3 linked regions of the Tautonia marina genome follow. The protein of the gene in region 1 binds, or shares a complex with, the protein of each later gene. Links are inferred from orthologs where the notes say so. Each region holds a gene or a part of one and is shown in the gene's direction. Other genes may lie near its edges.

The links.
Region 2: the proteins of accD (region 1) and accB are in contact, whole or in part, in a solved structure (PDB 8UXZ), measured with the Escherichia coli proteins. The link is inferred for Tautonia marina from one-to-one orthologs.
Region 3: the proteins of accD (region 1) and GA615_RS14400 are in contact, whole or in part, in a solved structure (PDB 8UXZ), measured with the Escherichia coli proteins. The link is inferred for Tautonia marina from one-to-one orthologs.

What each region holds. Positions count from the first base shown.
Region 1 is NZ_WEZF01000006.1:220,125-223,109, forward strand. The notes cover bases 137-2,967. They hold accD (acetyl-CoA carboxylase, carboxyltransferase subunit beta), read left to right. Parts: upstream 137-1,004; coding sequence 1,005-1,931; downstream 1,932-2,967. Other genes in these bases: rpe (ribulose-phosphate 3-epimerase), read left to right, coding at 137-345; GA615_RS09700 (histidine phosphatase family protein), read left to right, coding at 342-932; GA615_RS09710 (HAD family hydrolase), read left to right, coding at 2,053-2,715; GA615_RS09715 (GDP-mannose 4,6-dehydratase), read right to left, coding at 2,736-2,967. In the rest of the region: more of rpe, read left to right, coding at 1-136; more of GA615_RS09715, read right to left, coding at 2,968-2,985.
Region 2 is NZ_WEZF01000039.1:11,322-14,262, forward strand. The notes cover bases 4-2,790. They hold accB (acetyl-CoA carboxylase biotin carboxyl carrier protein), read left to right. Parts: upstream 4-1,029; coding sequence 1,030-1,551; downstream 1,552-2,790. Other genes in these bases: GA615_RS26685 (M24 family metallopeptidase), read left to right, coding at 4-948; accC (acetyl-CoA carboxylase biotin carboxylase subunit), read left to right, coding at 1,708-2,790. Outside these bases: more of GA615_RS26685, read left to right, coding at 1-3; more of accC, read left to right, coding at 2,791-2,941. UniProt on the Escherichia coli protein: This protein is a component of the acetyl coenzyme A carboxylase complex; first, biotin carboxylase catalyzes the carboxylation of the carrier protein and then the transcarboxylase transfers the carboxyl group to form malonyl-CoA.
Region 3 is NZ_WEZF01000011.1:25,563-28,625, forward strand. What follows is about bases 118-3,026. They hold GA615_RS14400 (acetyl-CoA carboxylase carboxyltransferase subunit alpha), read left to right. Parts: upstream 118-962; coding sequence 963-2,090; downstream 2,091-3,026. Other genes in these bases: GA615_RS14395 (serine/threonine protein kinase), read left to right, coding at 118-828. In the rest of the region: more of GA615_RS14395, read left to right, coding at 1-117. UniProt on the Escherichia coli protein: Component of the acetyl coenzyme A carboxylase (ACC) complex. First, biotin carboxylase catalyzes the carboxylation of biotin on its carrier protein (BCCP) and then the CO(2) group is transferred by the carboxyltransferase to acetyl-CoA to form malonyl-CoA.

The sequences.
Region 1 (2,985 bases):
TGGACGGCGGTTGAGCCGTATCTCGATGCGATCGACTCGGTGCTGGTCATGAGTGTCATGCCCGGCTTCGGGGGCCAATCGTTTCAGGATCATGTCCTGGAAAAAGTTCGGGCGATCCGCCAGGCTCGGCCGAGCCTGCGGATCGCCATCGACGGCGGGATCAATGCCTCGACGGCCGACCGGGCGACAGCCGCCGGCGCAACTCAGCTGGTCGTCGGTTCAGCCACCTATCGACCCGATGGCAATTACGCGGCGTCGCTGGGCGAGGTGGCCGAGGCGGCTCGTCGTGGACTCGAACGAGGCGGGGGCGTCCCGGGCGGGGCGGCTCACCCGTCACTCGAATGACACAGGTGCTTCTGATTCGACCGGGTGCCACGGTCTACGACGAGCAAAACCGGGTCCAGGGCATCCTCGACGTCCCGCTGAGCGACCGAGGCCGTGCCGAGGTCGCCGAACTGGCCGATCGGCTCGCGGGAAACGGCGTGGCCATCTCTGCGCTGTATTGCGGCCCCGGAGAAAGCGTGGTGCGAACCGCCGAGACCGTCGGACGAGCCCTGGGCCTGCGGGTCCGTCGGCTCGACGAGCTTCGGAACCTCGACCAGGGACTCTGGCAAGGCTTGCAGATCGACGAGATCCGCCGACGCAATCTCAAACTGTTCCGCCAGTGGCAGGAAGACCCTCGAACGGTCTGCCCTCCTCAGGGAGAGCCCGTGGAAACCGCCCTGGCCCGAATCACCACGGCCCTTCGCCCGATCCTTCGCAAACACCGAGACGAGGCCATCGGTCTCGTTGTGGCCGAGCCGATCGCCCGGCTTGTCTCCTGCTTCCTCAGACGCGATGAGAATGTCCTCTTGCTCGAACCGGTCCCGACGGGCGATTTTGAACGCATTGAAGTCGTCGCAGAGGGCCGACAGGATCGATCACCCCCCTAAGTCGAGGCGACCCTTAAGATTCCGACAGGGTCCCGACTTCTTTCGTTTCCCTTCCCCGCGAGCTCGAGATTGATGGAACAACTCACCACCCCTCATGCCGATGTCCGGAGCCCCAGCCCGGCCGTCGCCCCCACCGGAGCGACTCCGCCCATGGCCTCCAACCGCAGTTCTTCGACCGACGCCGTCCCCTTGCCCGCCGTCAGCAAGAAGGTCCCCGAAGGGGTCTGGATGCGCTGCGACGGCTGTTCGGCAACCCTCTTCCGGAAGGAAGTCGAGCGCAACCGCCACGTCTGCCCCCAGTGCAATCACCACTTCACCCGATCGGCCCGCGATCGGATCGCCGACCTGCTCGACACAGACACCTTCGAGGAATGGTTCCCCAACCTTCGCCCTGGTGACCCCCTGGGCTTCAACGACCGTCGGCCCTACCCGACCCGAGTCGAGGCCGAACAGCGCCGAACGGGTCTGACCGAGGCCGCCGTGGTGGGTCAAGGATTCATCAAGGGGATCCGGACCGTCTTCGGGATCACGGATTCCGGGTTCATCATGGGCAGCATGGGCTCGGTCGTCGGGGAGAAGATCACCCGGGCGATCGAGGAAGCCACCCGTCTGAAGCTCCCGCTGGTCATCGTCTCCGGCTCCGGTGGCGGGGCTCGGATGCACGAGGGAATTTTCTCCCTGATGCAGATGGCCAAGACCTCTGCCGCCCTGGCACGTTATCATGCCGCCGGGGGCTTTTTCATCAGCGTACTGACCCACCCGACGATGGGGGGCGTAGCCGCCAGCTTCGCCAGCCTGGGGGACGTGATCCTCGCCGAGCCAAAGGCCCTGATCGGCTTTGCCGGCCCGAAGGTCATTCAGCAGACGGTCCGGGTGAAGCTTCCCGAAGGATTCCAGCGGAGCGAGTTTCTGCTCGAGCACGGGTTCATCGACCGAATCGTTCACCGTCATGACCTGCGGAGCACACTTGCTCAACTGCTCAACTACGTGACCCCCTGACGACGATCACCGGGCTCAAGGCGTGAGGATGACGATCAAACCGCCCTGGCCGCGACCGTTCGGGGAATCTCCGCGCAGACGTTTCCCGCTCCGCCCGATTCATTGACCGCAGGCGAGTCTGATGCCAAGGCCCCGCGCTGTCCTCTTCGATTTCGATGGTGTTCTCGCCGACACTGAGAATGTTCATGTGGCATCCTGGGAGCGGATCTTCGCCGTGATGGGGCTGGAGGTCACTCCCGAGCAATGCTCCCGCGCCGCCGAGATCGACGACCGCGCCTTCTTGACCGAGATTCTCACGGCCAAGAAGATCGAAGACGCCGCGATCGAGGGTTGGGTGGGTCGCAAGCAGGAGCTGGCCGCGGCGATGCTGGGGGATGAACCCCGCCTCTATCCCGGAGTCGCCGAACTGGTGCGACGGCTCGAACATCAGGTGGTGCTGGCGGTCGTCACCTCGGCAAGGCGTGAGGATGTCGACAGCGTGCTCCGATCAGGTGGGATTGCCGGTGCATTCAGCACGGTGGTGTCGAAGGAAGACGTGACACGGACCAAGCCGGACCCCGAGCCTTACCGCACGGCTCTGGAACGGTTGGGAGTGGCCCGTCAGGAGGCCGTGGTGCTCGAAGATTCGGCGGCAGGGCTGGCCTCGGCCCGAGCGGCGGGACTTCGAAGCATTGCGATCGGCCACCGTCACACCAAAGGGGTGTGGGTGGGTGAATCGACCTTCCTGGAAGACCTCGCAGACGTGGACGGAGTCCTGTTCGCCCTGGGATGTGCCGACGAGTAAATCACAGGAAGCACCCGGTTTCAAACAGACCGAAACCAGGAAACGAATTGGGCGAGCCCGACCTCGAAAGGGGTCGAGGGATCGTAACCCAGTTCGGTTCGAGCGCGGGAAATGTCGGCGAAGGTTTGTCGCACATCGCCCGGTTGCTCGGGTTGTCGGTCGATGATCGGTTCCTTACCGAGCGCGCGGCCAAGCGCCGCAATCATCTCACGCAGCTCAATCGGCTCGGAGTGACCAAGATTGTAGATGTGGTGTTTTTTGCATTTGTCG
Region 2 (2,941 bases), on another replicon or contig:
GACTTTCGGTATGAAACGCAGCTCCGGGACGAGTGCCCGGGGCAGGAGTGCCATATCCGGCCGTCGAGCAAGACGCTGGCGCAGGAGTTGGGGGAGGTACTGGCCGGGTTCGGCTGGCGAAGCGTCGGATTCGAGTCGGCGTCGCTGTCGGTCCTTGACTGGGAAACGATCCGCAACGGTTGCGGGTCGGTGGAACTGCGCAGCACGGCGGGGGTGGTCGAGGAGGTCAGGGCGGTCAAGGATGAGGCGGAGATTGCGGCAATTCGCCGGGCGATCGACCTGGCCGAGCAGGTGTTTGAGCGGGTTCGGCACGGGTGGTCGGGGCATTGGGATGAGGCCGAGGTGGCCAATCGGCTGGAGTCGGAGCTGAGGAGCCTGGGGGCGGCCGGCTCGGCGTTTCCGCCGATTGTGGCGGTCGGGCCGCGATCGGCCTTGCCTCATGCCCGGCCCGAACCGGGAGTCCGGGTCGATTCGGGCGACTTCACGCTGATCGACTGGGGGGCCTGTCTGGGGCCGATGCCGTACAGGAGCGACTTGACGCGGGTGATTGTCACCGGTAAGGTAACGCCGAGATTCGAGGAGATTTACGGGATTGTCGTGGAGGCCCAGCGTCGGGCGATCGCCTCGATTCGTCCGGGAATCTCGGCCGGTGAGGTGGACGCCCAGGCCCGATCGTACATTCAAGAGGCAGGCTTCGGTCGCTTCTTCGATCATGGGCTCGGACACGGCATCGGCCTGGAAATTCACGAGGCTCCGCGCCTTCGGAAGGACGCGGCCGAGGTGCTACGACCTGGCATGGTGCTGACCATCGAGCCGGGGATTTACCTTCCCGACTGGGGAGGCATCCGGATCGAGGACGATGTGCTGGTCACGCCCGACGGTTGCGAATGCCTGTCCCGACTTCCTCGTGACCTTGACCGCATTCGAGACGACACTCCGGGAGCCTGAGGGCTTGAGTCCCGGATGGTCCGAGGACAGATCCCCGAAGCTTCTCGACGCCGAGCCAAGCAGAGCGATCGGAGCGTAGGAATGGCCGAATCCCCGACCGGGTCGGCGGGTGAACATCCCGACCCGGATAATGTCCGCCGGATCCATCGCCTGGTCCGGATGATGCAACATTACGACCTGACGGCCATCGACCTGGTCGAAGGACCGACGAAGATCCGTCTACGTCGTCGGACCGAACAGGCCGTTGTTCCGCTTGCTCAGGCACCGGCCCAGGTGGCGCACCTGCCCGTCGCTCCGGCGGTGGGAGCAACGCCCGCGCCGGCCGCAGCGCCGCCGGCCCCGGCCGCGGCTCCCGAAGTTAAAGGCACGCTGATTGAAAGTCCGATGGTCGGCACGTTCTACCAGTCGGGCTCGCCGGAGTCTCCGCCGTTTGTGACCGTGGGTGCCACGGTTCGTCCCGAGACGACGGTCTGTATCATCGAGGCCATGAAGGTGTTTACCGAGATTCCGGCCGGTGTTTCGGGCCGGGTCGTCGAGATTTTGGCTCAGGACAAACAGCCGGTCGAGTACGGCCAGCCCCTGTTCCGCGTCGAACCGGCCTGAGCCTGGCCGCTTGGTCGTGCTTGTGCCCCTGCGCTCCGCTCCCCGATGCTCCCGGGCCTTAGGATCGGGCCTGGCGGTTGGATCTCAAGAGACCCTCGCGGGAGCACCGCCCGGCGCCACCCCGCGAGGAGCCCGGAATCCCCCGGACCCTCGCCGATGGCTGAACCGTCGAAGATTCGTCGTATCCTCGTCGCCAATCGTGGCGAGATCGCCCTGCGGATCATCCGCGCCTGCAAGGAACTCGGCCTGGAATCGGTGGCCGTGTTCTCTGAGGCCGATCGCGGGGCCCCGTACCTTGACCTGGCCGACCGAGCCATCTGCATCGGCAAGGCTCCGGCGGCCGACAGCTATTTGAACATCCCTCGCCTGATCGCCGCGGCCGAGATTGCCGATGTCGACGCGATTCACCCCGGCTACGGGTTCCTGAGCGAGAACCCCCACTTTGCCGAGGTCTGCCGCGCCTGCAATTTTGAGTTCATCGGGCCTCCGCACGAGGCCATCCGTCGGATGGGGCTGAAGACCGAGGCCAAGGCCGCGGCCCAGGCTGCCAAGGTGCCGCTCGTTCCCGGGTCTGACGGACCGGTCGATAGCGATGACGACGCCGTGCGAGTGGCCCGCCAGATCGGCTATCCGGTCTTGATCAAGGCCGCGGCCGGTGGCGGTGGCAAGGGCATGCGCGTGTGCCGGGAAGAAGCGGCCCTTCGAACCGCCATTGCCCAGGCCCGCGCCGAGGCCGACGCCGCGTTCAAGAATCCGAGCATCTATCTCGAAAAATTCATCGACCGCCCCCGGCACGTCGAGGTTCAGCTGCTGGCCGATTCGCACGGCAATGTGATTCACTGCTGGGAACGCGAGTGCAGCCTTCAGCGGAGGCACCAGAAGCTCATCGAGGAATCTCCCGCACCGACCTTGCCGAGCCGCGTGCGTCGGAAGATCTGTGAAGCGGCCGTCCGCCTGGCCAAGACCGCCGGCTATGTGAATGCAGGGACCTGCGAGTTTCTCGTCGATGCCGACTACAATTTTTACTTCATTGAGGTCAACGCCCGGATTCAGGTCGAACACCCGGTGACCGAGCTGGTCACCGGCATCGACTTGATCAGGGAGCAAATTCGGATCGCCAACGGTGAGGCCCTGTCGGTCAGTCAGGCCGACGTGCCACAGCTCGGGCACGCGATTGAGTGCCGGATCAACTGTGAAGACCCGGAACACAACTTCCGCCCGAGTCCGGGCCTGATTTCTGGTCTGAGGGTGCCCGGTGGCATCGGAGTGCGATGGGACTCGCATATCGTAACCGGTTATCGCGTGCCGCCGAACTACGACTCAATGATTGGGAAGCTGCTTGTGCACGCTCCGACGCGATCCGAGGCCATTGCCCGGATGCTTCGCGCAC
Region 3 (3,063 bases), on another replicon or contig:
CTCCAGATGGGACAGAACTCCGTCATCATGGAGGTCGTCCAGGAAGGTTCCGGCCGACGCTTCGCCCTGAAAGAACTGCTCGAAAGCCGATCGAGCGACCCGGCCGAACGGCGAGCCCTGGCCTTCGAGGCCAAGCTCGGCCAGATGTTCACCCACCCGAACCTCATCCGGGTGCACGAGTTCGTCAACGCCAAGCCCTCGCCGTACTTCGTCATGGACTACTTCCCGGGCATGACCCTTCGCCTGGTCATCGGCAAGCCCCAGGAGTACTCCCTGCCGCCCGGTCGGCCCCACTCGGTGCTGCGTCAAGCGGCCGAGGCGCTGGCCTACATGCACGAACAAGGCTGGGCCCACCGCGACGTCAAGCCCGAGAACATCCTCATCAACCGCTCGGGCGAGGTTCGGGTCATCGACTACGCCCTGGCCAAGAAGATCCCGACCGGACTCGCCAAGCTCTTTTCCGGAAAGCCTCCCAGGGAAGGAACTTACAGCTACATCTCTCCCGATGTGATCCGCCGGCTTCCTCCTTCGGCCGCGGCCGACATCTACAGCTTCGGCATCACCTGTTACGAGGTGGCGACCGGTCGGCAGCCCTTCCGGGCCAACTCGCCGATGGAGCTGCTCAACAAGCACATGAAGGAGAAGCCCATCCCGCCGATCGCTCACAACAAGAACGTCACCAAAGAATTCTCCGACTTGGTCTTGAAGATGCTCGCCAAAAAACCCGACGATCGTCTCAAAGATTTGCGGGAATTCCTGGCCGCCTTCAACCGCATGAGGATCTTCAAGGACGACCCTGACCCCATGGCCGACCGCTTCTCCATGTGATCGCCGGGGAATTCCGCCGACTGCGCTCGCTTCGCCTCGGAATCCGATCCGACTCGAACCCAATTGAACCGACCCAGACCAGACCCCGCCGGCCCCCCCGGCGAACGGCCCGCGCCAGGAGGAGGCGGCCGACCATGCCCCCCGTGACCAACCCGAACACCAATACCCAGGCCCCCAATCAGTACCGCCTCCCCTTCGAGGCCCCCATCTTCGAGATGGAGGCCCGACTGGCCGAGCTTGAAGCCCGGCAATCCCAGGGAGACGGTTCCGGCCTGTCCGATCAGATTCGCACGATCCGGCGCGAGCTGATCGGCCTGAAACGGGCGATCTTCGCCAACCTGACCCCCTGGGAGACGGTCCAGGTCTCTCGGCACCAGCTCCGGCCCCAGTCGCGTGATTACCTGGAGCTGATCTTCGACCAGTTCCTGGAGCTCCACGGCGATCGCGCCGTGGGAGACGACCCGGCCATGGTCACCGGCTTCGCCCACCTCGGCGAGAAGAAGCTGATGTTCGTCGGCCACCAGAAAGGCCGCGACCTGGCCGAGCGAACCGCCTGCAACTTCGGCTGTGCCCATCCCGAAGGCTACCGCAAAGCCTTGCGAGCCATGAGGTTGGCCGAACGGCACCAGTTGCCGATCGTCTGCCTGATCGACACGCCCGGAGCCTATCCCGGCATCCAGGCCGAGGAGCGAGGGCAGGCCGCCATCATCGCCGAGAACCTGATGGCGATGAGCCAGATCGACACGCCGATCGTCTGTGTCGTCATCGGCGAAGGGGGCTCTGGAGGCGCCCTGGGCATCGGCATCGGCGACCGGGTGGGCATGATGGAGCACTCGTACTACTCCGTCATCAGCCCCGAAGGCTGCGCCACAATCCTCTGGAAGACCGCCGAGCGGAAGGACCGCGCCGCCGAGGCCCTGAAGATGACCGGCCGCGACCTCTTGCGGTTTGGAATCATCGACGAGGTGGTCGAGGAACCCCCCGGCGGTGCCCACCGCGACCCCCGAGGGGCCGCCATTGCCCTGAAAGGGTTCCTGACCCGGTCACTCCGCAAGATCGCCGAGATCCCCCGCGATCAACTGCTCGAACACCGTTACCAGAAGTTCCGCCGCATTGGCGAGTTCTTCGAGGACGTTCCCGAGCCGATCGCCTCCGAGGCTGAAGCCAAAGCCACGGCTGGGGCAGAGGGGGAACCTCCTCAGGCAACCGCCCCCCCCTCGTCCGTCAACGGAACCTCGGTCCCCCCGCCGACTTCGTCCTGAGACGTTGAGGAACCGGGGTCTTTGGGCTCGCCTTCCGAGGTGATTCGTGTGGGTGGAGGTGGCGGGGGATTGCGCCGCCCCCGTCGCGCTGCGACCACCTCCTGTCTGTCCCCCAGGGGCACAAAGATGGCAGCCCCCCAAACCGTTGCGGGTGCGCGGGTGGTGCGCGGCTCGGTGCGCTCAAGGCAGATTTCGGAACGGGTTCCCAATCCACGAGTTCGGGAAATATCTCCCGTTCGTTTCGGGAATTCGCCCGGCGTCATCCGAGCGAGGAAGGAACCGAGAAGGGTGAGCCGCGATCGTCCGGTCATCGGCCTTCCGACACTCGCCGGTCGGGCGGGGACGATGCGGTGTCTCGGGCGGTTCCCAACGAGGGCTTGGTTCCGTGATCGATCACCCGATCGCTCGCTCGGGGGGCGTGGTGCGCACGCGGTGCGCCTGGTGGTGCGCGATCGGTGCGCCAGAGCCAAACAACGCAACTGCTTGTCAAAGAACAGATTCAGCCGATTGACACCGTTCGTTTCGGGAAATCAAGGGTGCGGATCGTCGGGGCGGTCAGGAGAGGGCTACGACACACACACTCTCTCATCCAACAAGAGAAAGACGCGGCATCGTGGGCTCTTCTTTAATGATCAGGAAATCGGGCCAGGCCAAGCACAGAAAACCGGGACGATCGGGGAAGGAACACAAATCCTTGATCGCATGAAGCGACGCAACAGATCACGGAGGAGCTGGCGTGCCCTGGGACCGAGGGACCAGGGCCTTTCGTCGGCGAGTGGCTCGGGTGAACGCAAGGGCTCGGGGGCCGGACCTGGAACCGGTTTTGGGGAAGGACGAGGGGAGCGCGTTCGCAATCGGAATTACGAACTAGAGTGCTTGGAGAGTGAGGCTCGATGACCCGGTGCGGTTCGTCTGCCATGCGTGGATTCACCCGGCTTGTTCCCGAGAGCGATCGGGACGCGGGTAAAGCGAG